3 regions of the Mesorhizobium sp. B2-8-3 genome follow, and region 2 is predicted to be linked to each of the others. Evidence: predicted binding sites of a transcription regulator. Region 2 holds the regulator's gene; each other region holds the start of a gene.
What was found. Region 2 encodes LexA, which represses DNA repair genes until DNA is damaged. Its sites were predicted from a motif close to TGTTCNNNNTGTGTTCNG; they were not measured.
Positions count from the first base shown of each region.

Region 1: a site for LexA is predicted at 2,052-2,069, ahead of FJ418_RS02710 (damage-inducible protein). Genes of this name have one in related genera too.
Region 3: a site for LexA is predicted at 2,548-2,565, ahead of dinB (DNA polymerase IV). Genes of this name have one in related genera too.

Region 1 covers NZ_VFTW01000001.1:493,081-497,284, reverse strand. Annotated here, with positions in the region: gene FJ418_RS02715 (DUF6504 family protein) at 1-1,347, opposite strand, end outside; gene FJ418_RS02710 (damage-inducible protein) at 1,262-2,014, opposite strand; gene FJ418_RS02705 (hypothetical protein) at 2,293-3,747, opposite strand; gene FJ418_RS02700 (DUF4365 domain-containing protein) at 3,744-4,204, opposite strand, start outside.
Region 2 covers NZ_VFTW01000003.1:192,458-196,661, reverse strand. Annotated here, with positions in the region: gene kynU (kynureninase) at 1-633, opposite strand, end outside; gene lexA (transcriptional repressor LexA) at 1,083-1,817, shown strand; gene FJ418_RS06210 (ComEC/Rec2 family competence protein) at 1,858-4,204, opposite strand, start outside.
Region 3 covers NZ_VFTW01000011.1:104,390-108,593, reverse strand. Annotated here, with positions in the region: gene FJ418_RS18035 (TadE/TadG family type IV pilus assembly protein) at 1-981, shown strand, start outside; gene FJ418_RS18030 (hypothetical protein) at 1,063-1,299, opposite strand; gene FJ418_RS18025 (hypothetical protein) at 1,329-1,676, opposite strand; gene FJ418_RS18020 (cupin domain-containing protein) at 1,984-2,364, shown strand; gene dinB (DNA polymerase IV) at 2,640-3,899, shown strand; gene FJ418_RS18010 (aldose 1-epimerase) at 3,871-4,204, opposite strand, start outside.

The DNA.
Region 1 (4,204 bases), on a different contig from region 2:
ACCGTCCGCGCGCTTCACGCGCCGGCGCACCCCGCGCCAGGTGAAGGACACCGGCGGATGGTCGGGTAACAGCGCTACCGTCTCGACCGGATCCGGCTGCGGCAGCAGGCGCGATGGCCGTGGCCAGTGGCCTGGCCAACTCGCGCACGTATCGGCGGCCGTTGCCGGAATCTTGGCAACCGAACGCTCCGGCACGTCGCTGGCGACAGGCGCAAGCCGGTAGACGGCGCGCTCGCCGACGCGGTTCATCAGCGTATCGATGAGGTCGGACACGTCCGGCACGCTTTCCTCGACAAGCGAGCTCACGGCCTGGCTGCGCTCCAGGGGTTCGGCCGATGTCGCCGCCAAGATCATCATCTCGATACCGAAGCCCGGTGCGATGGTCTCGACCTTGTCGCAAAGCAACCGGGTGAGCCGCTTGACGTCCCGGACCGGCATCGCCATGCCGGCACGGACCGCCTGGGCCTGGCTGTCGACGCGCTGGCAGATGAGATCAAGACGGCGCGCGCCGAGGCCGCGCTGCTCCATTAAGCTGCAGAGCTGGGCGACCAGTTTGCCGATGTAGCGCGCAATTGTCTCGGCCGCGCCGATCGGCTCGGCGAAGGCACGGCGCACTTCGACGATGTCCGGCGGCCGCACCGGGTCGATCGGCTCGGCTGTGTTGCCAAGAGCCTGATCGATGCGGCGGCCGATCTCCGGGCCGAAGCGCAGGGCAAGCGGCGCGCGCGGCTGTTTCAGGAGATCGCCGATCCGTTGGAAGCCGAGCCTTCGAAGTTCGGCCGCCGTCGAAGGCGCGATCCGCAGCGCCTCTAGCGCAAGCGGTTCTACAATCGATTGGTCGTGGCCGGGTGGCGCGATGAACATGTCTCGCCCGCCATACCGTGCCAGCGCATGCGCCGCGCCCCAGCTGTCCGCGACCGCCGCGCGCGTGACGATGCCGGACATCGCCAGACGCCCAACCATGCCCTCCAGCATGGCGGCCTCGCCGCCATGGAGATGGTCCGCGCCTGTGGTGTCGATGACGATCCCGCCGGGCGGATCGGGCGCGACGATCGGCGCAAATCGAAGCATCCAGACGGCGAGCCGCTCGAGCGCTTCGGCATCCGCCTGCGGATCGGCGTCCTGGATCGCAAGGCCCGGCACCAGCGCCTGCGCCTTCGTCACGGGCATCCCGGGGCGCAGGCCAGCGGCGAGCGCCGCGGCATCGGCCGCGAGCACCACGCGCCGGCTCTTGTCGCGGCCGATCAACACGAGCGGGGCCTCAGCCGGCGGCGCCGCGTTGCCGGCCTTCCGCCGCACCCTGTCGGTCGGCCAGGTCGGCAGGAACAGCGAGACGACCCGTGCCATCGCACGCCTCCAATTCGAAATCGGCACTTTCGCCCGCACGGGCGCGGATCAATTCGACGAGCCATCGGTGTCGGCCGACGCCTGGCACGGGCAGCGGCGCGGAGGGCAGAACCGAGACACGCCAGCGCGTCATGGCGGCCGTCGGCTGGCCGAAATCGGCCGCCTCCGTCTGCCGCCGCCATCTCCGCAGCGCGATTCCGATCGTGTGGGTTTCTTCGGCGGCAAGCTGCAGCCGCCGAGAGGCCGTTATTGTCAGGCGCGCAACCTCACCGACCACCGCGCCCAGGCCGCCATGTCGGATGCCTTCCTCCATACAGGCGAGAATTGTCTTGTCGTCGCCGGCCTCGACATAGATGACGCGATCCGGTTTCAGGCCGGCCTGCGCCAGCGCCGGAGCGAACAGGTCGGGCCGGGTGATGCACCACAAGACCTTGCCGCGCGTGCGCGCCGCCACACCGCCGGCGAACAGCGCCGCGGCCGCGCCATCAATGGCGCCATTTCCACCGCCGGCGATTTCATGCAGCGCGCCGAGCGCCAGTCCACCGCCCGGGAGCCGCGAATCCAGCTCGGCGATCCCGAAAGGAAGCACCGATCTCACGCGCCGGCTCCGGCCCTCGATCTTTTCGATCCGTGCGCGCAAGGCATCTATGCCGGGCTCCGGCCGCAAGATGGGTCGTTAACCTCCAGGAAAGTCTATATAAGCATGTTCTCTATTTGTTCTACTATTGCTTGGTAGAGTCAAGTGGGTATGGGTCACCGCTACGCGCCCCAAGCGCACAAGCCGAAGGCACGGACCTTAGGAGACCGCGCACTGCACGCCCTGGTCTTCCGCAAGGGACAGTCACCCGTATGGGACGAAACCGCGAAGTGGCGTAGGTCGAGAGAAAGTGAAATACAGCCCGGCCGGCGTTAGCCGGGGCGGCACAAACATGTCGAAAAATCGGATCAAATGTACTTGCGATAGTCGGAACTCACCTGTCCGTCGCTGACATACTTCAGCACTTCTCCGACCTTGCGCGCTGCCCTGATAGGGATTGGCAGCTTTTGGTTCATCTGGGTGGAATTCCAATTGACTTTGGTCAGGCCGAGAATCTCGTTCGCGATCTGGGCTACCGTGCTATCGCTGGACTTATAGGGACAGATCAACAGAGGCTTTGGGTCATATATACCGGGGTAAGTCCCGTAGTAAGGAATGCTGCCGTTTGTGTAGAGCAGCCCTTTGCCGTCGAGTTCCACGAATGTGCCGCGCATGACAGGGTAGTTGCCATCGCGGAAGACCTTCACAAATGACGATTCTTGCACCCAGACCAAATCGCGGAGCTCGGTCCCTACCTCGTCGAGAGCGTCAAAAATCCCGTCGGCCTCTTGGTCGCGAAACTTTGATGTTTTCAGAACGATGACGCGCGCCGGATAATTCATGTGATGCTTTTTGTACGCAGCCAGCGCGTCGGCGATGAGCGACTTTGCATCGTCTCGCGTGAGGTAAGGATGCCTTCCCCGGCTCTCGGTTTGTGCGCCCTTTCCTTTGAGAATGAACCCCCTGCCTCGCTCATCGAACATTTGAGCAGCGCTCGTAAAAAGCTGCTGGCCACCGGCCTCGCGGTAGAAGCTAACGCCGATGTAGCAGGAGGAGAACTCACCTTCTTGAGGAGCGCGGCGCCATGGGACGCGCCCTGACCCTTTGTAGTACAGGGTGGTGAGCAGATTCCATGTTCGTCCCGCTTGGTCCTGTATCTGACGGGCACTGCTCTCCTTGATCTTGAGAGGGATGACGGCCCGCTCGTCGAGCACATCTTCCCACACGATCTGAATGGGAAACCGGAAGTGCATCGCTTTCGCTTTGAGCAAGCCGCGGAAGTTGGGAGCATCCGAGCCTCCGCTGTCCTCCTGCTCCACGGTAGCGTCGGAATCGACCTTAGCGTTCCAGACGCGCTCGATGAGTTCTACCGGAAGAGCGATGATCGCGACGTCGGGCCGACTGCTGCCCTCGTCGAGGGCCTGCAACTGCTGGATGATTTCATCTACCGCCATCTCGACGGCTTTGCCGTGATGAGGCTCTTTTCTGATTCGCTCGATGCGTGCCTGCGGAATGGCCGCGACGGCGCCGTCGGGAATTTCGAACCGGCACCGGAAAGGATTGCGATTGCCAAGGCCCGGAAACGGCGGATGCATGTTGGGATGTTTTTCAGACTTCCCGGCGAACCCGAAACTGGCGGCTTCAAGAAAGTCACGGGAATCTTCAATGGTCTTCTGGCTGCCGACGACCGCGATGTTGATCACGTCGCCAAAGGGCGTCTGAAGGGGACCGGCCTCGAAAAGTCCGAGGCGAGGATCGGGGTGTTGATGTTGGTCGCCAAATTCCAACAGTGGCTCTTCGAAGATCTTGGTGTCGAACTTCATGCGAACCTCAGCAGTTCTTGATTGCTGTCTTCGTCATCACTCGCCTTCTTCTGCGCACCCCAAACGTCTTCGGGCACCTTGGTCGGGAGTTCTACCGTCGGCGGATCACCAAATGTCAGGCGCGGATCAGTGGTGGCAATGGCGAAAAGATCATCTGCATTACGGTCCGCTTCGGTGAGGAAACGATGCCACATGATGACCTGTCCCCGCAGCGATGCGCTCTTATCCAGCCGCTTCTTGCCCGCAAGAAGCGCGCTTGGGTAGGAGTGTGGAATGAAGCCGTTGGTGGTAAAGAAATAGGTTGGATTGATGACCAGGAACCAATGGTCGTAGAGGAGTTCGAACCTCGGAACGAACGCGTGGTGCCTCACAAAGTCGACGCGAGCAACGTCTGATTTGTTGCGAACGACATTGACGACGTCGGCTTCAGCCTTCTTCTTCGAGGCTTGGTAGTGAT
Region 2 (4,204 bases):
TTCTACCGGCATGGCGCCCGCGCTGTGGCAGAGATCCCATACGATCAGCGCACCGGCGTCATGCGCCATGCGCGTAAGCGCCGCCATGTCGCGCAACTCGCCGGATTTGTAATTGACGTGGTTGACCAACACCACCGCCACGCGTTCGTCGATCAGTTCCTCGATGGTCGGCGCGTCCACGCCAGCCAGGCGCAGGACAGTGTTCTTTCCGGTCGAGGCCACCCCTTCGGCCATATAGATATCGGTCGGAAAACTGTCGCCCTCGGCAACGATCACGGTTCGGTCCGGCCGCATCGCCATCGCCGCGTGCAGCACTTTGTAGATGTTGATCGACGTGGTGTCGCAGACCACGGTCTGGCCCGGCGCCGCGCCGATCAGGCGTCCGAGCCGGTCGCCCAGCTCGACCGGCATGTCGAACCATCCATCCTTGTTCCAGGCACGAATGAGGTCATGCGCCCACTCCTCGGCAGCTGCCTTGCGCAACTCATCGAATGCGGCGTGCGAGGCCGCTCCCAACGAATTCCCGTCGAGGTAGATCACCCCCTCCGGCAGGACAAAGCGATCGCGCAGGGCGCGCAGCGGATCCGCTGCATCCATCGCCTCGGTCTCGGCGAGATCAGGAATTCCCCCCATCATGCTGCCGCCTCCATTTCGGCATGGCGCCTCTCACGGCTGGCCAAGGACGGTTGTCTCACCACCGTCCGTGCCACGGCAAGAACCTTCTGCGCTATGTTAGCTGGTCCATAGACGGCGAAGACCATGGATCGGAATCATTGCCGAAGTTGGCATTTTGGGTCCGTTTCGTTCACGGTGAAGCACGTTCGCGCAAGAGCCGAAGCAATCCCGCCCGCGCCTTTGTGATGGTGTTGGACCGCGCTTCAGCTTAAGGAGGGCCGCATAATCGAGCGGAATCAATGACACCGCTGACCTGACTCGGCCAGGTATCCCTTGGATGCAACATTGTTTCCGAAGCCTCAACAAATTCACTAAACTTTAAACGGTTGCGGAACACAACTGGAACAGATAGTGTTTGTTCTGGGTTTGTTTTTCTGATTCCGGTTTCAGAACCCAAGGGGGCCGCCATGCTGACGCGCAAACAACATGAACTGCTGATGTTCATCCATGAACGCCTCAAGGAGAGCGGGATTCCGCCGTCTTTCGACGAGATGAAGGAAGCGCTCGATCTGGCCTCCAAATCGGGCATCCATCGGCTGATCACGGCGCTGGAAGAACGCGGCTTCATTCGCCGGCTGCCGAACCGGGCGCGCGCGCTTGAAGTGCTGCGGCTGCCCGACTCGATCGCGCCTGGCCTGAATGCCGCGAGAAAGTTTTCGCCGAGCGTCATCCAGGGCGGCCAGGGCAATCTTGGCCGCCAGGTCAAGCCGGCGGCGCCCTCTCGCACGCCGACACCCAGCAATGACGACGACGCTGTTTCGGCCGTGTCCATTCCGGTGATGGGCCGCATCGCCGCCGGCGTGCCGATAGACGCTATCCAGCACCAGACGCATTCGATCTCGGTGCCGCCGGACATGATCATGGGCGGCGAGCATTACGCGTTGGAGGTCAAGGGCGACTCGATGATCGAGGCCGGCATCTTCGACGGCGATACCGTCATCATCCGCAATGCCAACACGGCAAGCCCGGGTGAGATCGTGGTGGCGCTGGTCGACGATGAGGAGGCGACCCTGAAGCGTTTCCGCCGCAAGGGTGCCTCGATCGCGCTCGAAGCCGCCAACCCGGCGTATGAGACCCGTATCTTCGGACCGGACCGGGTCAAGGTTCAGGGTAAGCTCGTCGGACTCATCCGCCGTTACTGAGCAGAACCGCGCGGCGGTCTTCGCCGGAACTGCGTGCCACCTATTCTGTAGGCTGCGGCGCGACCGCCGGCTTTTCCGGTCGTTGATAGGGCGGCAGCCCCCTCGCCTCACGCGCGTATTTCCGCTGCTCGTGCCAGGGTCGGTACGGTTCTTCGACCGCGTAGCGAACGATTGGCCGCGCGGTTGCCGATTGCGGATCGAAGAAGATGGCGGCGCTGCCGTCGCGTGCCAGTTGCCGCTTGGTGACGACAAGCACGCGCGGATCGCGGCATGGGTTGAAGGCCGTGGCGTCGTCGATGACGATGAGGTCGGCGAAACCGCAAGCAGGCCGGGCGCTGGCGCGATTCTCGGTGAGCGCGACGATGGCGCCGGAAGGATGCCGGCCGATGCAGAGGTCGCCGGTGCAATAGAAGGGCGAGCCGGGCGGTAGGTCGACGGGATCGGCGATGTCGAGGGCGTCTTTAGCGAACGTCTCCGGCGGTACGATTTCCTCGGCTTTCAGCGCCCGTTTCCAGTTGTCGGTGGTGAAGTCGTTGGAGCGCGCGCGGTTGATGGCAAGCTCGCCGCCGCCGATCGGCATCGCCACCAGATGCGCATCCTCCGAGACAAGCACATCCGGGGCGCGGACATGCGGAATGGCCAGCAGCGCGGCAAGCGCGAAGGGTACGGCGGCAAGCCTAAGCCAAGTGGTGGCCATCGTCGCGATGACCAGCGCGACCGTCGCCAGCAGCACCGACTGGATCGAGATCAGCCCGACGGCGTCGACCGGTGAGCGCTCGGAGATCCACGCCGAAATGACGATAATCGCCGTCAGGCCTTTGCCCATGACATAAAGGAATGGGCCGTCGAAGCCGAAGGGCATGGCCAGGGCGCTCAACACGGCGAACGGCATGACGATCAGTGAGACGATCGGCATGACCGCCAGATTGGCCAGCAGGCTGAGCGGCGACACCCGCTGGAAGTGCCAGATCGCAAACAACAATGTCGCGCTGCCCGCGATGAGCGACGTCACGGCGGCACCACCCACACCGATCGCCAGTTTTTGCGACAGGAACGCAAGAAACGAACGCTTTGCCGGCGGCGCGGTCGTTTTGCCGGCGCGATAGTCGGCAAAACCGGCATAGGCGCCGACCAGCGCGGCGGTGGCGGCGAAGGACATCTGGAAACTTGGGCCGACCACTTCGTGCGGCGAGACAAGGATGACGGCGATGGCCGAGATCGCCAGGTTGCGCATGGTGAGCGCCGCGCGGTCGAAGAGCACGGCGGCGAGCATCACGGCCAGCATGATGAAGCTTCGCTCGGCGGCCACCACGACGCCGGAGATCACGAGGTAGGCGGCGATCGAGAGCAGCGCGATTGCAGCGGCATATTTCTTCACCGGTCGGCGCGACGAGAAATCCGGAAACAGCGCGAAGGCGCCGCGCAAAAGGACCATGATCGTGCCGGCGACCAGCGCCATATGCAGGCCGGAGATCGAAATGATGTGGTAGATGCCGGTTCGCCGCATCGACTCGTTGATGGCTTCCGGAATGCCGGCACGAACGCCGACGATCAGCGCCGCTGCGATCTCGCCTTCGGACCCGCCGATGCTGCTCCTGATGTGGTCTGCAATCCCTTCGCGCGCGTTTTCCACCGCCGATGCGATGCGGGCGCCAAAGGGCGCCTCCACCGGCGCAATCAGCTTTGGATCACCCAGGAAAAAGCCGCTGCCGCCAATGCCGGCAAAATAGCTGTCGAAGGAAAAGTCGTAGCTGTCCGGCCGAACCGGGCCGGTCGGCGGCAACAGCTTGGCATAGCCGGTCAGCATCGACCCGGCTGTCATGCCGGGCGGGATCCTGCGGGCCGACAACCTGACGCGGTCCGGCGCATAGCGCAGCTTCGGACGTTCCGTGGAAATCAAGTCGATGGTGAGCCGGACACGGCCATTGGCCATCGCCTCGGCGGTGACGAGGCGACCCGTCAGCCGTGTCTGGATTTCCGAACCCAGCATCGGGGTTGCCATCCGCCAGGTCTCGACCTTGGCCGCGAGAAAGCCCAAGGCGCAGAAAAACGCCGCCATGAAGACAAGGTGCGTTCTGTGCCGGGAATGTGAGACCGCCGCGCAGACCGCCATCAGGGCCACTGCCGCAAGCGGCCTGTAGAGATCCGGCTCAGCGCTCAGCGAGAAGTAATAGATGACGCCGACGGCCAAAAACACCGGCACCAGCAGGAAGCCGATACCGCGGTCGAGCTCGGTGGCGGCAGCGGTGCCGATGCTTCGGCGCAATGCGGGAAGCGAGGCGCGGCCAAGCTGTTTGCGGATTCGGCCGACGCTCGCCGTTGGCGAGACCGGCTGTATTGCACCGTCACCGGGGGGCATAAACTCGGTAGGTGCCCGCGGCTCCGGA
Region 3 (4,204 bases), on a different contig from region 2:
ATGAGCACCGCCGACGCGCAGGAATATGCGGGCAGCGTCGCCGCCTTCCAGGCCGGGGCCAGCGGCGATCCGAGAGCCTACTTCATTTCGGTGTCGTCGAGCATCAGCCGACCGGCCTTCGTCCCCGGCATGCCGGCCTGGCCGGCGACGCGCTCCGCCTCGGTCAAGATCAAGCCTGGCGCGCAGGCCTGTGTGCTCGCGCTCGATCAGAATGCCGACGGCGCGGTCAGCCTGCAGGGCTCCACCAATGTGGCGATGAGCGGTTGCGTGATCGCGGCCAATTCGGACGCCGCCGACGCCGTCAGCCGGGGTGGCTCGGCGATCGTCAGCGCTGGCTGCGTCTCGACAGTCGGCGGCACGCAAGGGTTGACGCCGCCCAGCGCCACCCTTTCCTGCGGCGCGCCGCAGGAAAACCAGTATGCCTCGTTCGATCCGCTGGCCGACGTCGTTCCGCCTCCCTACACGCTCTGCCTGCCCGTGCCGAACGGCAAGACAATAACGCTTTCGCCGGGTACCTACTGCGACAAGACGCTGTCGGGAAATATTACCCTCAATCCGGGCACCTACATCATGCGCAACGTCACCATAAAGCCAGGCGGCAACGGCAGCCTGAGCGGCCAGGGCGTGACGATCTTCCTGATGGAGAACTCGCAGCTCATCATCAACGCCAACGAGCAGGTGAACCTGTCGCCGCCGGCCAGCGGCCCCTACGCCGGCATCACAATCTACCAGGCGCGCGGCAACACCCAGGCGCTGACGCTGAACGGCGGATCCGGCTCGGTGGTGAGCGGTTTCATCTACGCCCCGGACGCTGCCATCACCTATGCCGGAAATTCGGACATGAACGCCGAGGGCAGTTGCCTGCGGCTGGTCGGCGACACTGTCGCAATGACGGGGAGCTCCGCCGTTAAATCGGATTGCACGGCCGAGCTTGGGAACCGCGCTATGTATGCGGGACGGATGATCACCCTGGCGAAATGAACGCCAATCTCGTCATCCCTTTGAACGCAATTCCGGACGGAAAACCGCTCGCGCCTTTCCTGGAATTGCTTCTAGGGAAGATCACAACTCGCCTATGATATCCGCGCCCGCCTGCTCGTCGAAGAGCACTGCGCAGCCGCGCTCGAGCGCGACCTGCGTCAAGGCGTTGGCCGCATCCGCATCCGACGAGACGAAATCGCCGGTCAGGACGCGAAATTCCTCGACGGCCTTCGACATCGGCACCAGGCGCCCGGCAGACAGGTCGCTCGCACATGCGTCGATGACGCACAAAAGATCGATGAGTTCGAAATTATGCATGGCGGCCTCCGCCTGCGCCATCCCTTCGCTCAATCAACGGTACGAGGCGCGGACTGGTTCCCTCGCCTGCGTTCGGCGGATGGCCTGACGGGCGCGAGCTTGAGATCGAAGCGAGCAGGCAGGCATGGCTCGGCACAGGCCTTGCGCACCGATCCGGTGGCCATCGTGTCGATCGGAAGAAGGACCACCATCTGGGCATGGCGTTGTGGCCAGAGCGGCCTGCCGAAGAGGAGGAAGACGCCGCCGATCAATCCCGCCAAAAGCAGCGCGGCAAACAGGTTCGCGATCACGTTGCCGGGTTGCACGGCCAGCAACTCCAAGAGAGTTTCCAGGGCGAAAGGAATGCCCGCCATATCGCAGGAATGGCGGGCACCCATCGTCAACCGCCGATGAAGGGACTTTGTCCGGCGGCTTGCTAGCCAATGAAATGGGGCCGTTGTTGTTTCCCGGAAATCGGCGCCTCGGGCCTCTGCGTTCGGCGGGTGAGACTTCGGTCTGAGCATGGCCCCGGACCGTCGCCCGAGGGCTTGGCATATCCGTCTTCCACGACGACGCGCCAAGCGCCCGGCCGAGCTCGCGGTCGCTCCGATTACATTAGCAATAACTCATAATAAGGCTTATAAATAACGTCGCGGTCGCCGACGATCGCAACGTCAGGCGCCGCTTCACGCATGGAGGGATACCATGGCCGAAGCTGCAATGCAGGTTACAAAACTCGAATCCAAATCGCACAACACTCCCGACGAGGTCCGCGCGCCCGCCAAGACGCGCGTCGAAATCGTCCGGCTGCCGGGCTATTCCCTGGCGCGAATGAACATGCAGCCGGGCTGGAAATGGTCCGAATGCGTCAAGCCGGTGGTCAAGACCGACAGCTGCCAGGTCTCGCATGTCGGCTACGTCGTGTCCGGATCGATCACCGTGCGCATGACCGACGGCACGCAAAAGACCTTCGAGGCCGGCACGTCCTATACCATCCCGCCGGGCCATGACGCCTGGGTGGAAGGCAATCAGCCCTTCCAGTGCATCGAGGTGCTGAGCGCCGAGCAATATGCCAAACCAGCATAGGCCGGATCCAGCCGATGGGCGGCTACGAAGCTGCACCAGCCAAGCTGCGGGATCAAGGCGACGTCACCTTGATCCCGTTCGCAGGTGCAATCGCTGCCTCATTCGAATGAATGAGGCAGGCTCATTCATTTGTATGAAGACACAGAAAGCAGGCTCATAGGGGCCTTGACACTAGACTGCCTTTGTTCTCTTTATGTTCCCTAAATCAGCCTTTTCCAACAGAGAAATCTAATACTGCACCGCGGCAAAGCGGGCGCTGCAGACGGGAGCGCAGGATGCTCGCTAAGGACGCCGCTGCCGCCACCATCCTGCATGCCGATCTCGATGCCTTCTATGCCTCCGTCGAGCAGCTGCTCGATCCGTCATTGCGCGGCAAGCCGATCGCCGTCGGCGGCGGCGTGGTGCTGGCGGCTTCCTATGAGGCCAAGGTCTTCGGCGTGCGCGGCGGCATGTCCGGCCGCAAGGCGCGCGAGCTCTGCCCGCGGCTCATTTTCGTCGGCGGCCATTTTTCCGAGTACCAGCGTCTCGGCGATGCGGCGATCAAGGTGCTCGACGATTTCACGCCGGTGGTCGAACGCATCTCGATCGACGAGGCCTTTGCCGACGTCGCCGGCTGCACGCATCTGTTTGGCCCTCCGCAAGAGATCGCGCGAAAAATCCGCGCGCGGGTGAAGACCGAGCTCGGCCTGCCGATCTCGATCGGCGTGGCGCGGACAAAACATCTCGCCAAGATCGCCTCGCAGGTCGCCAAGCCAGACGGATTGGTGGTGGTCGAGCCCGGCACCGAGCTCGCCTTCCTGCACGATTTGCCCGTCACGCTGATGTGGGGCGTCGGCCCCGCGACCAAGGCCAGGCTCGCGGAAATCGGCGTCGAGACGATCGGGCAATTGGCGCGCACGCATAGCGGGGCGCTGGAGCGGCTGATCGGCCATGCCGCCGGCCAGAAGCTTGCCGCGCTTGCCTGGAACCGCGACCCGCGCAAGCTCGAGACGCATCGGCGCGCGCATTCGGCCGGCGCGCAATCGGCGCTGGGCAGGAAGCCGGCGCTGCCGCGCGTCTTCGTGCCGACGCTGCTGCATCTGGCCGACCGCGTCGCCAGCCGCTTGCGCGCCAAGGACCGGCCCGGGCGCACGGTCACGGTGCGCGTGCGCTTCGCCGACATGCGCGCCGTGAGCCGCTCGATTACGCTCGAGCAGCCGATTCAGGCGACCGCGATGCTGGCCGAGATCGCCGAGGAGCTGGTGCGCGGCGTGCTGGCCGCCCATCCGGGCGAGCGCGACATCTCGCTGCTCGCCATCTCTGTCTCGCATCTGGAGGAGCATGCCGAGCTGCAGCTCGAACTGCCGCTCGGCCTGGCGGACGAGAAGCTCAGGCCCGGCAGCCGCAAGGGGCAGGCCCGCTTCGGCGCAGACCGCGCCATCGACAAGATCCGGCAGCGCTTCGGCAAGGAAGCCGTCGGCTACGGCACGGTGGCGCTGGAAGGCGCGCGCTCGGTGCCGGACGGGTTCAGGGAACTGGCGGAGAAGGAGTTGTAAAGGGGCCTGCGCCCACCTCCACCCAATCCATCCGCATCGTCACACTCATCGTCGCCCCATCATCGAGCACCGTCAGCCCCTGGCCATGATGCGCATCGACCGGGTGCGACACCGGCTCGAAGCAGAAGAAGCCGGCATCATGCGACGGGGAATAGAGGATGAACACGTCCAGCTCGGGCGAGGCTGCCAGCTCAAGCACAATCCCCTGCGCCGGCTGGACGATGGTAGCGCTACGATCCCAGCCGACAAAGGCGTTGTTTACCCAACCCGCCGGCAAAAGCGAGAGCCGCGAGAAATCCCACCAC